DNA from 3 places in the Pseudomonas sihuiensis genome. Region 1 is predicted to be linked to each of the others. Evidence: predicted binding sites of a transcription regulator. Region 1 holds the regulator's gene; each other region holds the start of a gene.

Region 1 (5,862 bases):
GCCATTCTCAAAGCCCAACACCTGGCGAAAAGCTACAAGAGCCGCCAGGTCGTGCGTGACGTCAGCCTGAGCATCGAAAGCGGTCAGATCGTCGGTCTGCTCGGCCCCAACGGCGCAGGCAAGACCACCTGCTTCTACATGATCGTCGGCCTGGTACGCGCCGACCAGGGCCGCGTGCTGATCGACGACCTCGACGTCAGTCACCAGCCCATGCACGGTCGCGCGCGCGCCGGCATCGGCTACCTGCCGCAGGAAGCCTCGATCTTCCGCAAGCTGTCGGTGACCGACAACATCATGGCCATCCTCGAAACGCGCAAGGACCTGGACCGCGCCGGGCGCCAGGCGGAACTGGAAAGCCTGCTGCAGGAATTCCATATCCACCATATCGCCGACAGCCTCGGCATGAGCCTGTCCGGCGGTGAGCGACGCCGCGTGGAGATTGCTCGCGCTCTGGCCACCAACCCCAAGTTCATCCTGCTCGACGAACCCTTTGCCGGGGTCGACCCGATCTCCGTGGGCGACATCAAGCAGATCATCCATCACCTCAAGACCAAGGGCATCGGCATCCTGATCACCGATCACAACGTGCGCGAAACCCTGGACATCTGCGAGACCGCCTACATCGTCAACGATGGACAGCTGATCGCCGAAGGTGACGCCGAGACCATCCTCGCCAACCAGACGGTGAAAGAGGTTTACCTGGGCCACGAATTCCGCCTGTAGCAGGCTGCGTGAAAACTACTGCACTCGGTGATGCTGCGTTAAAAACAGGCTAAAAATGCTCATTTACAGTCGTAAACTGCGCTTTCTCGCCTGTTTTTGCGGGGCCGCCATCGGTATTGCCTCACCTTCGCTCGCTACGCTTTCACACAACCTGTAGGTCGCTCACTATTTCGCTACATAAATATTGCAACCCCTAGGCAAAAACGAGAAATTCAGGCATATAATTTGCTTCCTGGCGGCGCTTCGGCGCCCTGATGTGGAAGGCGTAACTCGCCAGTAAATTAAGGTCTGCAATGAAACCATCGCTAGTCCTCAAGATGGGCCAGCAGCTGACGATGACCCCGCAGCTGCAACAGGCTATCCGCCTCCTCCAACTGTCTACCCTGGACCTGCAACAGGAAATCCAGGAGGCACTGGAATCCAATCCCATGCTCGAGCGCCAGGAAGACGGCGACGACTTCGACAACAGCGATCCGATGGCTGATGGCGCCGAAAGCGCCACCCCAGCCCCAAGCAAGGAAGACAGCTACCAGGAAACCACCCCCACGGTGGACAACCTGGAAGAAGGCGAGTGGGGCGAGCGCATTCCCAACGAGTTGCCAGTCGACACGGCCTGGGAAGACATCTACCAGACCAGCGCCAGCAGCCTGCCCAGCAACGATGATGACGAGTGGGATTTCACCACTCGCACTTCCAGCGGCGAGAGCCTGCACAGCCACCTGCTCTGGCAACTGAACCTGGCGCCCATGTCGGACAAGGATCGCCTGATCGCAGCGACTCTGATCGACTGCATCAACAACGACGGCTACCTCGAAGAAACGCTCGAGGAAGTGACCGAATCCTTCGACCCCGAGCTGGATGTCGAACTGGACGAAGTGGAGGTGGTGCTGCACCGCATCCAGCAGTTCGAACCGGCCGGTATCGGCGCCCGCGACCTGCGCGAGTGCCTGCTGCTGCAACTGCGTCAGTTGCCTGCCAACACCCCCTGGCTGAACGAAACCCAGCGCGTGGTTGGCGACTACCTGGAACTGCTCGGCAGCCGCGATTACGCCCAGCTGATGCGCCGCACCAAGCTCAAGGAAGACGAACTGCGCCAGGTCATCGACCTGATCCAGCGCCTGAATCCGCGTCCGGGTTCGCAGATCGAGTCCAGCGAACCGGAATACGTCGTGCCCGACGTTATCGTGCGCAAGCACAACGAACGCTGGCTGGTGGAGCTGAACCAGGAAGCCATGCCGCGCCTGAGGGTCAACCCGCAGTATGCCGGCTTCGTCAAACGCGCCGATTCCAGCGCCGATAACACCTTCATGCGCAACCAGTTGCAGGAGGCCCGCTGGTTCATCAAGAGCCTGCAGAGCCGCAACGAAACGCTGATGAAGGTGGCCACGCAGATCGTCGAGCACCAGCGTGGCTTCCTCGACTACGGCGACGAGGCGATGAAGCCTCTGGTGCTGCACGACATCGCCGAAGCCGTGGGTATGCACGAGTCGACGATTTCACGCGTTACCACGCAGAAATTCATGCACACCCCGCGTGGCATTTACGAACTGAAATATTTCTTCTCCAGCCACGTCAGCACCTCCGAAGGCGGCGAATGCTCGTCCACCGCTATCCGCGCGATCATCAAAAAACTGGTTGCAGCAGAAAACGCGAAAAAGCCGTTGAGCGACAGCAAGATCGCTGGTTTACTGGAGGCACAAGGCATCCAAGTCGCCCGTCGGACGGTCGCCAAGTATCGCGAGTCCCTCGGCATAGCGCCCTCGAGTGAGCGCAAGCGACTGATGTAGGCCAGATTGACTGAAGGCCTCAGGCCTTCAGGCCAAAGTGTTCCGGCGGTGGGTCGAACCAGACCCGCCTCTTACACAAGCCAGTGAGGAGAAAGCGGTATGCAAGTCAACATCAGTGGACATCAGCTGGATGTGACCGACGCCCTGCGTGACTATATCGGCGAGAAACTGGGCCGACTGGAACGCCACTTCGACAAGATCACCAACGTACAGGTGACCATGGAGGTCGAGAAACTCAAACAGAAGATCGAAGCCACCCTGCACATCGCCGGCGGCGAAGTCGTCGCCAACGCCGAACACCAGGATATGTACGCTGCCATCGACCTGTTGGCCGATAAACTCGACCGTCAACTCATCAAGCACAAGGAAAAGCAGCTCGAACGCCTGCAAGGCGCCACGGCCCGCTAACATTCCCTATCCATGATCCGACTTGAAAATATCCTGACCCCCGGCCGTTCCCTGGTGAACGTGCCGGGCGGCAGCAAGAAACGCGTGCTAGAACAGATCGCCAACCTGGTTGCGCGTGATCTACCCGACCTGGATGCCCAGGACATATTCGAAAGCCTCATCGCCCGCGAGAAGCTCGGCTCTACCGGCTTCGGCAACGGCATTGCCATTCCCCACTGCCGCCTGGCTGGCTGCAGTGCCCCGATCAGTGCAGTCCTGCATCTGGAGACGGCAGTCGACTTCGACGCCATCGACGGCGTGCCGGTCGATCTGCTGTTCGTGCTGCTGGTGCCGGAGGCGGCCACCGATGCCCACCTCGACCTGCTGCGCCAGATCGCCAGCATGCTTGATCGCCAGGATGTACGTGAACGTCTGCGCCAGGCCAAGAGCGGCGAAGATCTCTATCAGGTCGTCGTGGACATTCAGAACGGTCAATAAACATGCGCCTGATCATCGTCAGCGGTCGCTCGGGCTCGGGCAAGAGCACCGCCCTCGATGTACTTGAGGACAACGGTTTCTACTGCATCGACAACCTGCCGGCCGGCCTGCTGCCGGATCTTGCCGAGCGTTTCCTGCCGCATAGCGACATGCTGCTGCCGCAGGTGGCCGTCTCCATCGATGCACGCAACCTGCTGAGCCAGCTCAAGCGTTTCCCGGAACTGCTCGACGAAGTGCGCAAGCGCAACATCCGCTGCGACGTGCTGTATCTCGACGCCGAAGACGAAACCCTGCTCAAACGCTTTTCCGAAACCCGCAGACGCCACCCGCTGACCAACGACAACCGCTCGCTGGCCGAGGCCATCGCTTACGAAAGCCAGCTGCTGGCACCGATCACTGACCGGGCCGATCTGAAGATCGACACCACCCGCCTGAATCTCTACCAGCTGCGCGACACGCTCAAACTACGCCTGCTGGGCCAGACGCAGACCGGTACCGCCTTTCTCGTCGAATCCTTCGGTTTCAAACGTGGCATGCCGGTGGACGCCGACCTGGTGTTCGATGCGCGCTGCCTGCCCAATCCCTACTGGAAGCCGGAACTGCGCGACCACTCCGGGCTGGATCAACCGGTGATCGACTACCTGGCCGCGCAACCGGAGGTCGAGGAGATGTATCAGGACATCCTCGCCTACCTGGAAAAATGGCTGCCACGCTTCGCCGCCAGCAACCGCGCCTATGTCACCATCGCCATTGGCTGCACCGGTGGCCACCACCGCTCGGTGTACCTGGCCAACCGCCTGAGCCAGGCACTCAAAGACTCGCTGAAGAACGTCCAGGTGCGTCACCGCGACCTCAGCTAAGGAATCCTGCCGCGATGCCAGCACGTGAAATCACCATCATCAACAAACTTGGTCTGCATGCCCGTGCTGCTGCCAAGTTCGTCGGTGTAGCGAGCACCTACCCCTGCCAGGTGCGCATCGGCCGCAGCGCCGAAAGCCTGGTAGACGGCAAGAGCATCATGGCGGTAATGATGCTGGCTGCCGGCAAGGGCACCAATGTGCACCTGCTGACCGAAGGCGAGCAGGATCACGAGGCGCTCGCTGCACTGGTCGGCCTGATCGAGAATTACTTCGACGAAGGTGAGTAGAAAGCCTTGGAGGGCCGTGTGCACGTCTCCCGCTACGCCAAGGCCGTATCCAGCACCATCATCAGACAGAAGCCCAGCACCAGCGCCAGACTGGCATCGCCTGCATGACCACTGCCATGTGCTTCGGGAATGATTTCGTGGATCACCGCGAACAGCATCGCCCCCGCAGCCAGCGCCAGCCCCCAGGGCAACAGCATGTGCGAAACCCCGACCAGCCAGGCGCAGAGCACCGCGAACAGCGGTTCGACCAGGCCTGACGCCGCACCGATCATTACCGCCTTGCCGCGTCCCATCCCGGCACTGGCCAGCACCAGGGCGACGATCAGGCCTTCCGGTACGTCCTGCAGGGCGATGCCGATCGCCAGGCCATCGGCGCCACTCAAGCCCGCTCCCGCTGCCACGCCAACCGCCATGCCCTCGGGTACGTTGTGCAACATGATGGCGATGACGAACAGCAGTGTGCCAGGCGTCAGAGCGCCCCGTTGCAGTTCGGCCGCGCCGACGCTCTGCCGTTGCGCCAGCACGCGGCCCAACCCCAGCAGGGCGGCGGCGCCCAGCAGCAGGCCAATACTGGCCAGAGCCCCGGCGCCCCAGGCCGTGAAACCCTGCTCACCGGCCACCTCGAGCGCCGGTACCAGCAGGGAGAACACTGTCGCGGCCAGCATCACACCGCCACCGAAGCCCAGCAGCCTGTCGCGCCAGCGCCCAGACAGCTCGCCCATGAACAGCACCGGCAAGGCACCGACCGCCGTGCCGGTGGCGCACAGCAAGCCGCCCTGCAACGCCCGTAGCAATTGTGGCTGAACCGTCTGGTCGATCAGCACGGCAACCTGGATGAACAGCAGCAGACTGCCACACAGCACAATCACGCCGCCGAACAGATAGCGCAAAGCCCGGCCATTGAGGCCGGGCAAGGAAGTGAGCAAGGTTCGCATCGTGTTCGCTATCCGCCTGTTCAGCTCAGGGCCTGTCGGTATCGGCGCGCCACTTCGTCCCAGTCGATGACGTTGTAGAAGGCGCCGATGTATTCCGGCCGGCGGTTCTGGTAGCGCAGGTAGTAGGCATGCTCCCAGACGTCCAGCCCCAGGATCGGTGTGTTGCCATGCATCAATGGGCTGTCCTGGTTGGCGCTGCTTTCCACTACCAATGTCCTCTGCGGCGTCACGCTGAGCCATGCCCAGCCGCTGCCGAAACGGCTCAGCGCGGCTTTGGTAAAGGCCTCCTTGAACGCCGCAAAACCACCCAGCTCGGCCTCGATCGCCACTGCCAGTTCGCCAGCGGGCTCGCCCCCTCCGGAAGGCGACATGACCGTCCAGAACA
Region 2 (5,862 bases), 1.6 Mb from region 1:
GGCCGGGATAGCTCTCGCACTCGATCAGCCCCTGGTGCTGGCTGATGATGTTCTGGGTGATGGCCAGGCCCAGGCCGGTGCCGTCGGCACGACCGCTGACCATGGGATAGAAGATGGTTTCCTGCAGTTCCGGCGGAATGCCGGGACCGTTGTCGATGATCTCGACCTTGACCACCAGGCGATGGCGCGTATGGCCAATGGTGAACTGGCGCAGGGTGCGGGTACGCAGGCTGATGCGCCCGAGGCCCATGTCATGCTTCTGCCCGGCGATGGCCTGCATGGCGTTGCGCACGATATTGAGCACGGCCTGGATCATCTGCTCACGGTCGATCAGCAGATCTGGAATGCTCGGGTCGTAGTCGCGCACCAAGGTGATGCTGCCTTGGCTTTCCGCCTCGATCAGGTTGGCGACGCGCTCCAGCACCTCGTGCACGTTGGTCATCGACAGCGACGGCAACTTGTTCGAGCCGAGCATGCGGTCGACCAGGTTACGCAAGCGGTCGGCTTCTTCGATGATGACGTTGGTGTAGTCCTTGAGCTCTTCGTTGGGCAGTTCGCGCGACAGCAGTTGCGCCGCACCGCGAATGCCGCCGAGCGGATTCTTGATTTCGTGGGCCAGGCCGCGCACCAGCAGTTTGGTGGTTTCCTGCTTGGACAGCTGCGCCTCTTCCTTGGTGATGCGCAGCAGGCGGTCGCGCGGGTGCACTTCCAGCAGCAGCAGGGTCTCGCCCATGCTGAACAGCGGTGTTACCGCGTAGTCCACGGTCAGCGTCTGGCCGGTGACCGAGGTCAATACGGCTTCGCGCTTGTTGAATGGGTGCGCCTGTTCCACCGCCTGGCGCAAGGATGACAGCGCCTCGGGCGATTCGGTGAACAGCTCGCTGATGAACTGACCGTGGCTGCGTTGGCCGCTGACGGCCAGGAGCATTTCCGCCGCCGGGTTCATGTACTCAAGGCACAGCTGGCTGTTGAGCAGCAGGGTGGCGGTGGTCAGATTGTCGAGTAGCAGGCGGTGCAGCGCGTCGTTGATGGTCATAGGCAGTGCGTTCCGGCGATAGGCAGGAAAATGCAAGAAGCAAACCAAGGCCCTGAAAAGACGCATTATTTGTGCGGTCTGCCAGGTTTTGGTGGTGCTGGGGCGAGGCCGGGCGGGGAAAAGCGACCCAAAACAGGGAGAGCTTAGGAGGTGGTGCGCCAGATTGCACCATTAAGGTGCAATCTGCTTTCAGAGGAAAGGAAGGATGCTGGCCTTTTCCTTGGGCTTGTCTTTCAGCGGGCACTCGGGGCGAACGCCGTATTCATCTTTCTTGCACGGGTTGACCTTGCGCTTCTGCGCCAGGCTCATGCGGTGCATGTGGAAGGGCTGTGCCGGCGTGCGCTCGACGATGAGGCCGGCGGAGTCGATGATTTCTGCCACCAGTTGGTGCGTGCCGCGGTCGACGTGCTTCAGGGAGAAGACCGGGCTACGGCTGATCTCGCCTTGAGGTTCGCCGTCGAGCAGCAGCCGGTAGCTATGGTCGGGCAGCAAGCCCGGTTCGCTGGTGAGGGTAACGATCATGTCGCCGGAACCGTTATGGATCGAGGCGTCCGGCTCCGGCACAAGGATGCGCAGTACCTGGTAATGCACGGTCGGTTTGGTGACGGCAGGCGGTGTCACGCGAACCGTAGACGGGGGCTGGCTCAGCTCCACGCTGTTGGATGGTGCGAGCATCACCCGCTCGGCATTGCTGTTGCGTGGTTTGTCGGTGAATACGCGGTTACCTTCGGCGTCGATGTAGGTATAGACCTGAGCCAAAGCCGCTTGGGTGATGAACAGCAGGCAGAGCAGCAGTGCACGCATCGTAGTCAGTTCGTCGGTCTTGGGGTCGGGCGCGGTGGCGTGACCGGTGGGCGAGCAGGGCTGTTGACGCTGATGCGCTGCACGGTAAAGGTTTCGGTAGCGCTCTGCTGGATAATGCGTTCGCCGGCCACCACTGCTACCGCCAGGCTGTGTGCGCCACGGTCAAGGTTGGTCAGTTGCAGGCTCGGTACGTTGCTGGCCTGACCGTATGGCTCGCCATCGAGAATCAGGCGTAGCTGGTGGCCGGGCTGCAGGCGCGGCTGAATGTTCACGCCGACGATGAAGGTGCCGTTGTTGGCGCGCATGGCTTCGTCGTCAGGGATGCCGGTGAGGCTCAGTACGGAGTAGGGCGCTTCGCTCTGCGCTGGCGCGTTGTCGTCGCTCGCCGGCATGCTCGGCGTCTGCATCTCCACCGTATTGGTTGGCGGCAGGTTGACGCTTTCGGCGGCCGTGCCATCTGGAGGCTGATTGGTGAAGACCGTGTTGCCGTTGGCGTCGGTGTATTTGTAGATCTGCGCACTGGCCGGCAGGGCCAGGGCGAGCAGCAGGCAGGCGAGTAACGGGCGCATGGGCCGATCCTTCCGCGGGTGATGCGCTAAGCCTTGCACTGCTATCGGTTCCTGGCAAGCGCAGGGCGCTATGGCTGTGATGTTTGCCTACAAAAAGTGGACTCGGATCTGCCGTAGGAGCGAGCTCTGCTCGCGAACCTGGCGACCTGAAGAGTTTCGCGAGCAGAGCTTGCTCCTACAGGGCATGGTGTTGCTGCCTGCCCATAAAAAAGCCCCGCCAGGCAGGGCCGGGCAGGGCTCTTGAAGTGCGCCGCACGAGGCGGCGCAAACTGGCTTAGACGCTGTAGTACAGGTCGTATTCCAGCGGGTGTACGAAGGTACGTACCTTGATTTCTTCTTCGGATTTCAGCTCGATGTAGGCATCGATGAAGTCGTCGGAGAACACGCCGCCCTTGGTCAGGAACGCACGACCCTTGTCCAGCTCTTCCAGGGCTTCTTTCAGGCTGCCGCAGACTTGCGGGATCAGCTTGCCTTCTTCCGGCGGCAGGTCGTACAGGTTCTTGTCGGCAGCATCGCCCGGGTGGATCTTGTTCTGGATGCCGTCGATACCGGCCATCAGCAGAGCTGCGAAGGCCAGGTAGGGGTTGGCAGCCGGGTCCGGGAAGCGTGCTTCGATACGGCGAGCTTTCGGGCTGGCAACGTACGGGATACGGATCGAAGCGGAGCGGTTGCGAGCCGAGTAGGCCAGCATGACCGGAGCTTCGAAGCCCGGAACCAGACGCTTGTAGGAGTTGGTCGACGGGTTGGTGAAGCCGTTCAGGGCCTTACCGTGCTTGATGATGCCGCCGATGAAGTACAGAGCGGTCTCGGACAGGCCGGCATAGCCTTCGCCTGCGAAGGTGTTCTTGCCGTCTTTGGAGATCGACATGTGCACGTGCATGCCCGAACCGTTGTCGCCGTACAGCGGCTTCGGCATGAAGGTAGCGGTTTTGCCGTAGGCATCAGCTACGTTGTGCACGCAGTACTTCAGGGTCTGAACTTCGTCAGCCTTGGCGACCAGGGTGTTGAACTTCACGCCGATTTCGTTCTGACCGGCAGTGGCCACTTCGTGGTGGTGTACTTCGACGACGAGGCCCATTTCTTCCATGGCGTTGCACATGGCGGTACGGATTTCGTGGTCGTGGTCGCACGGCGGAACCGGGAAGTAACCGCCTTTGACGGCCGGGCGGTGGCCCTTGTTGCCGCCGTCGACGTCGCCGTCGGTCATCCAGGAGCCTTGCTCGGAGTAGATCTTGAACATCGAGCCGGAGATGTCGGACTTGAACTTCACTTCGTCGAAGATGAAGAACTCGGGCTCCGGGCCAACGAATACGGTGTCACCGATGCCGGTGCCTTTGAGGAACTCTTCAGCGCGCTTGGCGATGGAGCGCGGGTCACGATCGTAGCCCTGCATGGTGCTTGGCTCGATGATGTCGCAAACGATGATCAGGGTCGGCTCTTCGGTGAACGGGTCCAGTACCGAAGTTTCGTCGACCGGCATCAGGATCATGTCGGAGGCTTCGATGCCTTTCCAGCCGTGAATGGACGAACCATCGAACATCTTGCCGTGCTCGAAGAAGTCTTCGTCCAGGGCGTCACGGGCCGGCATGGTCACGTGGTGCTGCTTGCCTTTGGTATCGGTGAAGCGCAGGTCTACCCACTTCACGTCGTGTTCTTTGATCAGTTGAACAGCCTTAGACATGTTGTCCTCCAGATGGAAAAGGCTCGCTTCGTGGAGCCCCGATATGTGCGGTGAAGCCCGGCGGGATAGTCCTTCAGGGCGACCTGCCTCACAAGGGAGCAAATTGCATGCCAGTGCCCTTTATTGGGCAGAAGCCACGAAACTCAGGTGCTGCGCCGTCTGCGCGGCAATTCACTAGAAATATTTGCACCATTTAAGGGCCTTTAATTTCACAAAAGATCCATTTTGGTGCGTCATATGGGTGATGCAGTATTTTTGGTCAAAGCTTGAACAATTTCCGCTATAATCCGCGCCCCTGTTTTTTCGTCCCCCAAGCGGGCGGCCTATTCATGAAGCTGATCGTCAAAGTTTTCCCGGAAATCACCATCAAGAGCCGCCCGGTGCGCAAGCAGTTCATCCGCCAGTTGGGGAAGAACATTCGCTCCGTGCTGCGCGATCTTGACCCCGAACTGCGGGTGACCGGTGTCTGGGACAACCTCGAGGTCGAGACCGACCTGAACGATCCCAAGCTGCTGGCCGAGATGACTGAACGCCTGCGCAACACGCCGGGCATCGGTCTGTTCCTCGAGGTGAATGAGTACCCGCTGGGCGATCTGGACGAGATCACCGAACACTGCAAGCGCCACTACGCCGACCAGTTGCCGGGCAAGATCTTCGCCGTGCGCTGCAAGCGCGGTGGCAAGCACGGGTTCTCCTCCATCGACGTCGAGCGTCATGTCGGTTCGCGCCTGCGTCTGGAGTGCGGCGCTGCCGGCATCGACCTGAAGAAGCCGGACGTCGAAGTGCGCATGGAGATTCGCGACCAGCGCCTGTTCGTGGTGCACAACCGTCATGAAGGCCTCGGCGGTTACCCGCTGGGCTCGCTGGAGCAGACCCTGGTGCTGATGAGCGGCGGCTTCGACTCCACCGTGGCGGCTTACCAGATGATGCGTCGCGGCCTGGTCAGCCACTTCTGCTTCTTCAATCTCGGTGGTCGTGCCCACGAATTGGGCGTGATGGAAGTGGCGCACTATATATGGCAGAAGTTCGGCCGCTCGCAGCGCGTGCTGTTCGTCAGCGTGCCGTTCGAGGAAGTGGTCGGCGAGATTCTCGGCAAGGTCGACAACAGCCAGATGGGCGTGATCCTCAAGCGCATGATGCTGCGTGCGGCTACTCGGGTCGCTGAAAAACTGCAGATCGAGGCGCTGGTCACCGGTGAGGCGATCAGCCAGGTATCGAGCCAGACCCTGACCAACCTGGCGGTGATCGATTCGGCCACCGACATGTTGGTGATGCGCCCGCTGATCGCCAGCCACAAGCAGGATATCATCGACACCGCCACACAGATCGGCACCGCCGAATTCGCCAAGAACATGCCCGAGTATTGCGGCGTGATCTCGGTCAATCCGACCACCAAGGCGCGCGGCTATCGCGTGGAGAAGGAGGAGGCGCAGTTCGACATGGCCATCCTCGAGCGTGCCCTGGAGCGCGCCACCCTGCTGCCCATTGATCGGGTGATCGACGAGCTGGGCAAGGACGTTCAGGTCGAGGAAGTCCGTGAGGCCCTGGCCGGGCAGATCGTCATCGACATCCGTCATCCCGATGCCGCCGAAGACGAGCCGCTGGACGTGCCGGGTGTCGAGGTGCAGGCGCTGCCGTTCTACGCGCTGAACAACAAATTCAAGGAACTGGATGAGAACCGCCAGTACCTGCTGTATTGCGACAAGGGCGTCATGAGCCGCCTGCATGCCCATCACCTGCTGAGCGAGGGGCATGCCAATGTGCGCGTTTAT
Region 3 (5,862 bases), 2.3 Mb from region 1:
ATCCAGCTACTCCAGCCTGGGCAAGGATGACTTTCTGATGCTGCTGGTGACCCAGTTGAACAACCAGAACCCGCTGGATCCGCAGGACAACAGCGAGTTCGTGGCTCAGCTTGCGCAGTTCAGCAGCCTGGAAAGTCTGACCAATATCTCCGCTTCGATGGACTCGCTGCTGGGCAGCTATCAATCGTCGCAGGCTTTGCAAGCCTCTTCCCTGGTGGGGCGCAGCGTGATGGTTTCCGCCAGCAGCACCCAGGTGGATGGTGTTTCGGGGCTGACCGGCACGCTGGTGGTTCCAACGGCGGCCGACAACGTCTCGGTGAGGGTTTACGACGAGGCGGGCAGCCTGGTCAAAAGCATACCGCTGGATAATCAAAGCAGCGCTGGCCTGGTGGACTTCACCTGGGACGGCACCGATGAGAGCGGCCAACTGCTGCCCGCGGGCACCTACAAATTCTCGGCCTCCGCGTCGCTGGGTGGCACGTCCACCGCGCTGGAAACCTATCTGCCGGCAACGGTCAACAGCGTGACGCTCGGCATCGGGGGCGGCGACATGACGCTGAACCTGGCGGGTGCCGGAAATGTCGCGCTATCCAAAGTCATCAGCGTCGGCCAGTAATCAACAGGCATCGGGAGATAAGACATGACGTTCAATACGGCGCTCAGTGGGTTGAAGGCGGCCAGCACCCACCTGGATGTAACGGGCAACAACATCGCCAACACCGGGACGACGGGCTTCAAGTATTCGCGTGCGGAGTTCGCGGACCTCTATGCCAGCAGCATGTTCGGCACCGGCAGCAACGCGGTCGGCAGTGGGGTGATTACGGCGGATATCGCCCAGCAGCACACCCAGGGCAACATCAGCTACACCGACAACAGCCTGGATCTGGCCGTCAATGGCAGTGGCTATTTCATCGTCAACGATGGCGGCACCCAGCTCTACACCCGCTCCGGCGCGTTCAAGGTGGACAATCAGGGCAACGTCATCGACAACTCGGGCAACAACCTGATGGGCTACGGGGTGGACGCCGATGGCAACCTGGTCAATGGCGTGCTGACCAATCTGACCGTCGACACCAGCAACCAGGCGCCGAATGCCACCTCGACCGTTACCCAGGGGGTGGCGCTCAACTCGTCCGAGACGGTGCCCACCATCGCCTTCGACCCCACGGTCTCCGGTTCCTTCAACTGGTCGACCTCGGTGAGCCTGTACGACTCCCAGGGCAATGAGCACACCATGACCCAGTACTTCGTCAAGGAGGCGAGCAACGAGTGGAGCATGCACGTGCTGATCGACGGGCGCAATCCCGGTGATCCCGCCAGCACCGATCCGTATCAGGCGTCGCTGTCGTTCGACACCTCCGGCAGGCTGCAGGCATCGGCCTCCAGCGACTTCACGGTCAATGCCGATGGCACCATCACGCTGGCCGACTGGGTGCCGGCGACCATCACCGACGCCACCACCGATCCGGTCACCTGGGGCGACAACGGTGCCGCGGCGAGCACATCGGGGGTGACTCTGGATCTACGCAACATGACCCAGACCAATACCCGCTTCGCGGTCAACAGCCTGTCGCAGGATGGCTATACCACCGGTCAGTTGTCCGGGCTGTCGGTGGACGAGACCGGGCAACTGTTCGCCACCTATACCAATGGCCAGGCCAATTTGATTGGCCAGGTGGCGCTGGCCACCTTCGCCAACATGCAGGGGTTGACGCCGGTGGGCGGAACGGCCTGGAAGCAGTCGCTGGCCTCGGGCGAGCCGGTGATAGGTACGCCGGGCTCCGGTACGCTGGGCTCGATCGTCTCCGGTGCGCTGGAGGATTCGAACGTCGACCTGACCGCGCAACTGGTCGACCTGATCATCGCGCAGCGCAACTACCAGGCGAATGCCAAGACCATCGAAACGGAGAATGCGATCGCCCAGACGATCATCAACATCCGCTGACGGCGGCGGGCGGCATATTCTTGCCGCCGTCAAAAGGGCCTTCCGTGATGGAGGGCTTTTTTGTTTTTTAAAAACAATAACTTACTTAAAATTATTAGCCTGGCACGTGCCTTGCTTTGATCTGTCCGAGAGTCGTTTTCACGGCGGAGGTCGAAGTGGACAAATTGCTTTATGTCGCCATGTCGGGCGCGAGCCAGAACACCTATGCGCAAAAGGCGCATGCCAATAATCTGGCGAACATTTCCACCAGCGGGTTTCGCGCCGATCTGGAACAGGCGCGGGCCATGCCGGTTTTCGGTGACAGCTATCCGGCGCGGGTCTACGCCATGTCCGAGCGGCCCGCTACGGATTTCACGCCCGGCGTACTGCAGGAAACCGGGCGGGATATGGATGTTTCGATAGAGGGTGATGGCTGGATTGCCGTGCAGGCCCCGGATGGCTCCGAGGCTTATGTACGCACCGCCAGCCTGTCGATCGATGCCCTAGGCATGCTGCGCACCGGCAATGGGTTGCCGGTCATGGGCAATGCCGGGCCCATCGCCGTGCCGCCCGAGGAGAAAGTCGAGATCGGTCAGGACGGCACGATCAGCATTCGCGCCCTGGGCGAAGCGCCGAATGTCCTGGCCGAGGTCGACCGCATCAAGCTGGTCAACCCCGATACCGCGCAGATGCGCAAGGGGCGCGACGGCCTCATCCATATGAGAGACGGCCAGTTGCTCGAAGCGGATGCCAACGTACGCCTGCATTCTGGCTTCCTGGAGAGCAGCAACGTGAGCGCCGTCGGAGAGATGACGGCCATTCTCGCCCTGTCCAGACAATTCGAACTGCACGTCAAGATGATGAACACGGCCAAGGAGGGCTCCGAGTCCATGGCCCGTGTCATGCAGATCAGCTAACGAGTAGCGCCCGCGCAGGGCGAGGAGATAGACATGCTTCCAGCGCTTTGGGTCAGCAAGACCGGTTTGTCCGCCCAGGACATGAATCTGTCGGTGATATCCAACAACCTGGCCAACGTTTCGACCACCGGCTTCAAGCGCGACCGGGCCGAGTTCCAGGATCTGCTGTACCAGATCCGCCGTCAGCCAGGCGCTCAATCGACCCAGGACAGCGAGCTGCCGTCCGGCCTGCAACTGGGTACGGGGGTACGGATCGTCGGTACCCAGAAGAACTTCACCACGGGCAGCCTGCAGACCACCGACCAGCCACTGGACATGGCGATCAACGGGCGCGGTTTTTTCCAGATTCTGCTGCCCGATGGCACCATCGGCTATTCGCGCGACGGCACGTATCACCTCGATTCCGACGGCCAGATCGTCACGTCGAACGGCTTCGCCCTGGAGCCGGCCATCGTCGTGCCCGCCGAAACCCAGACCTTCACCGTCGGGGAGGATGGCACGGTGTCCGTGACCACCGCCAACAGCGCCGCGGTGCAGATCATCGGCAACCTGCAGACCGCCGATTTCATCAATCCGGCCGGCCTGCAGGCGATTGGCAACAACCTGTTTCTGGAGACCGCTTCCAGTGGCGCTCCGCAAGTGGGAACGCCGGGCCTCAATGGCCTGGGCACCGTTTTGCAAAATACCCTGGAAAACTCCAACGTCAGTGTCGTCGAGGAAATGGTCAACATGATCACGACACAGCGCGCCTACGAAATGAACTCGAAGGTCATTTCCACGGCCGATTCCATGTTGCAGTTCATCACGCAGACGCTTTGAGTCTGATCGGGATCGCTAGGGCGGGCAGAGTGTTGGATGTGAGGTGTGCGATGAAAGGTCTGATTGTGTTGACGTCGGTTTGTCTGCTGCTGGGGGGGTGCGTGGCGCCTGCGCCCAAGGCGGACGATCCCTATTATGCACCCGTGTTGCCGCGTACGCCGCTGCCGGCCAACGCGACCAGTGGCGCGATCTACCAGGCCGGTTTCGAGAGCAATCTGTATGACGATCGAAAGGCTTTTCGCATCGGCGACATCATCACCATCACCCTGGAGGAGCGCACCCAGGCGAGCAAGGCGGCCCGCTCCGACATCAGCAAGGACAGTTCCGCCAATATCGGGCTGACCTCGTTGTTCGGTGGAGGGGTGTCGGCCACCAACCCGCTGACGCGAAACCGGATGGATCTGGGAACCCAGTTCAACGGTTCGCGGGACAGCGCCGGCGATGCCAGCGCGGCGCAGAGCAACAGCCTCACCGGCTCGGTCACCGTGACCGTGGCCGAAGTGCTGCCCAACGGCGTGCTGGTGGTGCGTGGCGAGAAGTGGCTGACGCTCAATACCGGCAATGAAATGGTGCGGATTGCCGGGCTGATCAGGGCCGACGACATCGCCAGCGACAACACCGTTTCATCCACTCGGGTCGCCGACGCCAGGTTGACCTACTCGGGAACCGGTTCCTTCGCCGACGCCAGCCAGCCAGGTTGGCTGAGCCGATTCTTCCTCAGCCCGCTGTGGCCGTTCTGAGGACATGAACATGAAAACCTGGATGACCTCTGTCGCCGTAGGGCGGGTGCAACCCGCCAGATCGCCTGTGGGAGCGAGCTCTGCTCGCGAAGCTTTTACCGAATTGCGGGTTCGCGAGCAGAGCTCGCTCCTACAACGGACACCTGTGCATTCGCAGTCGGCCTCCTGCCGTCAGCAGTTCGCCTGCGCCTATCGCGGCCAGCGCCGCCGTGGTGCCAACGACTGGCTGCTGCTGGCGATCATGCTCGCCTGCCTGCTGATCAGCCAGCAGGCCCAGGCCGAACGGCTCAAGGATCTGGCGTCCATTCAAGGGGTGCGCAGCAACCAGTTGATCGGCTACGGCCTGGTGGTCGGCCTCAACGGCAGCGGCGACCAGACCACCCAGACCCCGTTCACCGTACAGACCTTCAACAACATGCTGGCGCAGTTCGGCATCAAGGTGCCGACGGGCGGCAACGTGCAACTGAAGAACATCGCCGCGGTGTCGGTGCATGCCGACCTGCCGCCGTTCGCCAAGCCGGGGCAGACCATCGACATCACCATCTCCTCCATCGGCAATGCCAAGAGCCTGCGCGGCGGCAGCCTGCTGATGACGCCGCTCAAGGGCATCGACGGCAACGTCTACGCCATCGCCCAGGGCAACCTGGTGGTCGGCGGCTTCGACGCCGGCGGCGCCGACGGCTCGCGGATCACCGTCAACGTGCCGTCCGCCGGGCGTATCCCCGGTGGCGCCACGGTGGAGCGTCCGGTGCCGAGCGGTTTCGACCAGGGCAACTACCTGACGCTGAACCTCAATCGTCCGGACTTCACCACGGCGAAGAACATCGTCGACCAGATCAACGACCTGCTCGGCCCGGGCGTGGCCCAGGCCATCGACGGCGGCTCGATCCGCGTCAGCGCGCCGCTCGATCCCAACCAGCGCGTCGATTACCTGTCGATTCTGGAAAACATCGAAGTCAATCCCGGCCAGGCCGTGGCCAAGGTCATCATCAACTCGCGCACCGGGACCATCGTTATCGGCCAGAACGTCAAGGTGCAGCCGGCTGCGGTGACCCATGGCAGCCTGACCGTGACCATTACCGAAGACCCTATCGTCAGTCAGCCCAACGCCCTGGCCGGTGGCGATACCGCGGTGGTGCCGCGCTCGCGGGTGAATGCCGATGAGGAGGCCAAGCCCATGTTCAAATTCGGCCCTGGCACCACCCTTGATGAGATTGTTCGCGCGGTTAATCAGGTGGGCGCCGCGCCTTCCGACCTGATGGCCATCCTCGAGGCGCTCAAACAAGCAGGCGCCTTGCAAGCCGACCTGATAGTGATTTGAGGTAGCCATGAATACATTGTCAGCAGGCGCACGCAAAACCAGCGATTCTGCCGCCTATACCGACCTGAATCGCCTAGCCGGCATGAAAACCGGAGAGCAGCGCGACAGCGAAGGCAATATCCGTAAGGTTGCCCAAGAGTT

What was found. Region 1 encodes sigma-54, which starts transcription at its own class of promoters, with help from an activator protein. Its sites were predicted from a motif close to ANTGGCATNNANNTTGCTNT; they were not measured.
Region 2: the regulator sigma-54 is predicted to act here: its motif matches at 4,186-4,205, upstream of glnA (glutamate--ammonia ligase).
Region 3: the regulator sigma-54 is predicted to act here: its motif matches at 2,044-2,063, upstream of BLT86_RS09485 (flagellar basal body rod protein FlgF).

Annotation. Positions count from the first base shown of each region.
Region 1 is NZ_LT629797.1:5,137,323-5,143,184, reverse strand. Features, by position in the region: gene lptB (LPS export ABC transporter ATP-binding protein) at 1-723, shown strand, start outside; gene BLT86_RS23980 (RNA polymerase factor sigma-54) at 1,017-2,510, shown strand; gene hpf (ribosome hibernation-promoting factor, HPF/YfiA family) at 2,610-2,918, shown strand; gene ptsN (PTS IIA-like nitrogen regulatory protein PtsN) at 2,931-3,395, shown strand; gene rapZ (RNase adapter RapZ) at 3,398-4,255, shown strand; gene BLT86_RS23960 (HPr family phosphocarrier protein) at 4,270-4,542, shown strand; gene BLT86_RS23955 (ZIP family metal transporter) at 4,575-5,477, opposite strand; gene BLT86_RS23950 (superoxide dismutase) at 5,498-5,862, opposite strand, start outside.
Region 2 is NZ_LT629797.1:3,496,358-3,502,219, reverse strand. Features, by position in the region: gene glnL (nitrogen regulation protein NR(II)) at 1-1,036, opposite strand, end outside; gene BLT86_RS16535 (DUF4124 domain-containing protein) at 1,226-1,840, opposite strand; gene BLT86_RS16530 (DUF4124 domain-containing protein) at 1,846-2,409, opposite strand; gene glnA (glutamate--ammonia ligase) at 2,684-4,090, opposite strand; gene thiI (tRNA uracil 4-sulfurtransferase ThiI) at 4,420-5,862, shown strand, end outside.
Region 3 is NZ_LT629797.1:1,993,231-1,999,092, reverse strand. Features, by position in the region: gene BLT86_RS09495 (flagellar hook assembly protein FlgD) at 1-616, shown strand, start outside; gene flgE (flagellar hook protein FlgE) at 641-1,945, shown strand; gene BLT86_RS09485 (flagellar basal body rod protein FlgF) at 2,101-2,841, shown strand; gene flgG (flagellar basal-body rod protein FlgG) at 2,875-3,660, shown strand; gene flgH (flagellar basal body L-ring protein FlgH) at 3,711-4,400, shown strand; gene BLT86_RS09470 (flagellar basal body P-ring protein FlgI) at 4,642-5,721, shown strand; gene flgJ (flagellar assembly peptidoglycan hydrolase FlgJ) at 5,729-5,862, shown strand, end outside.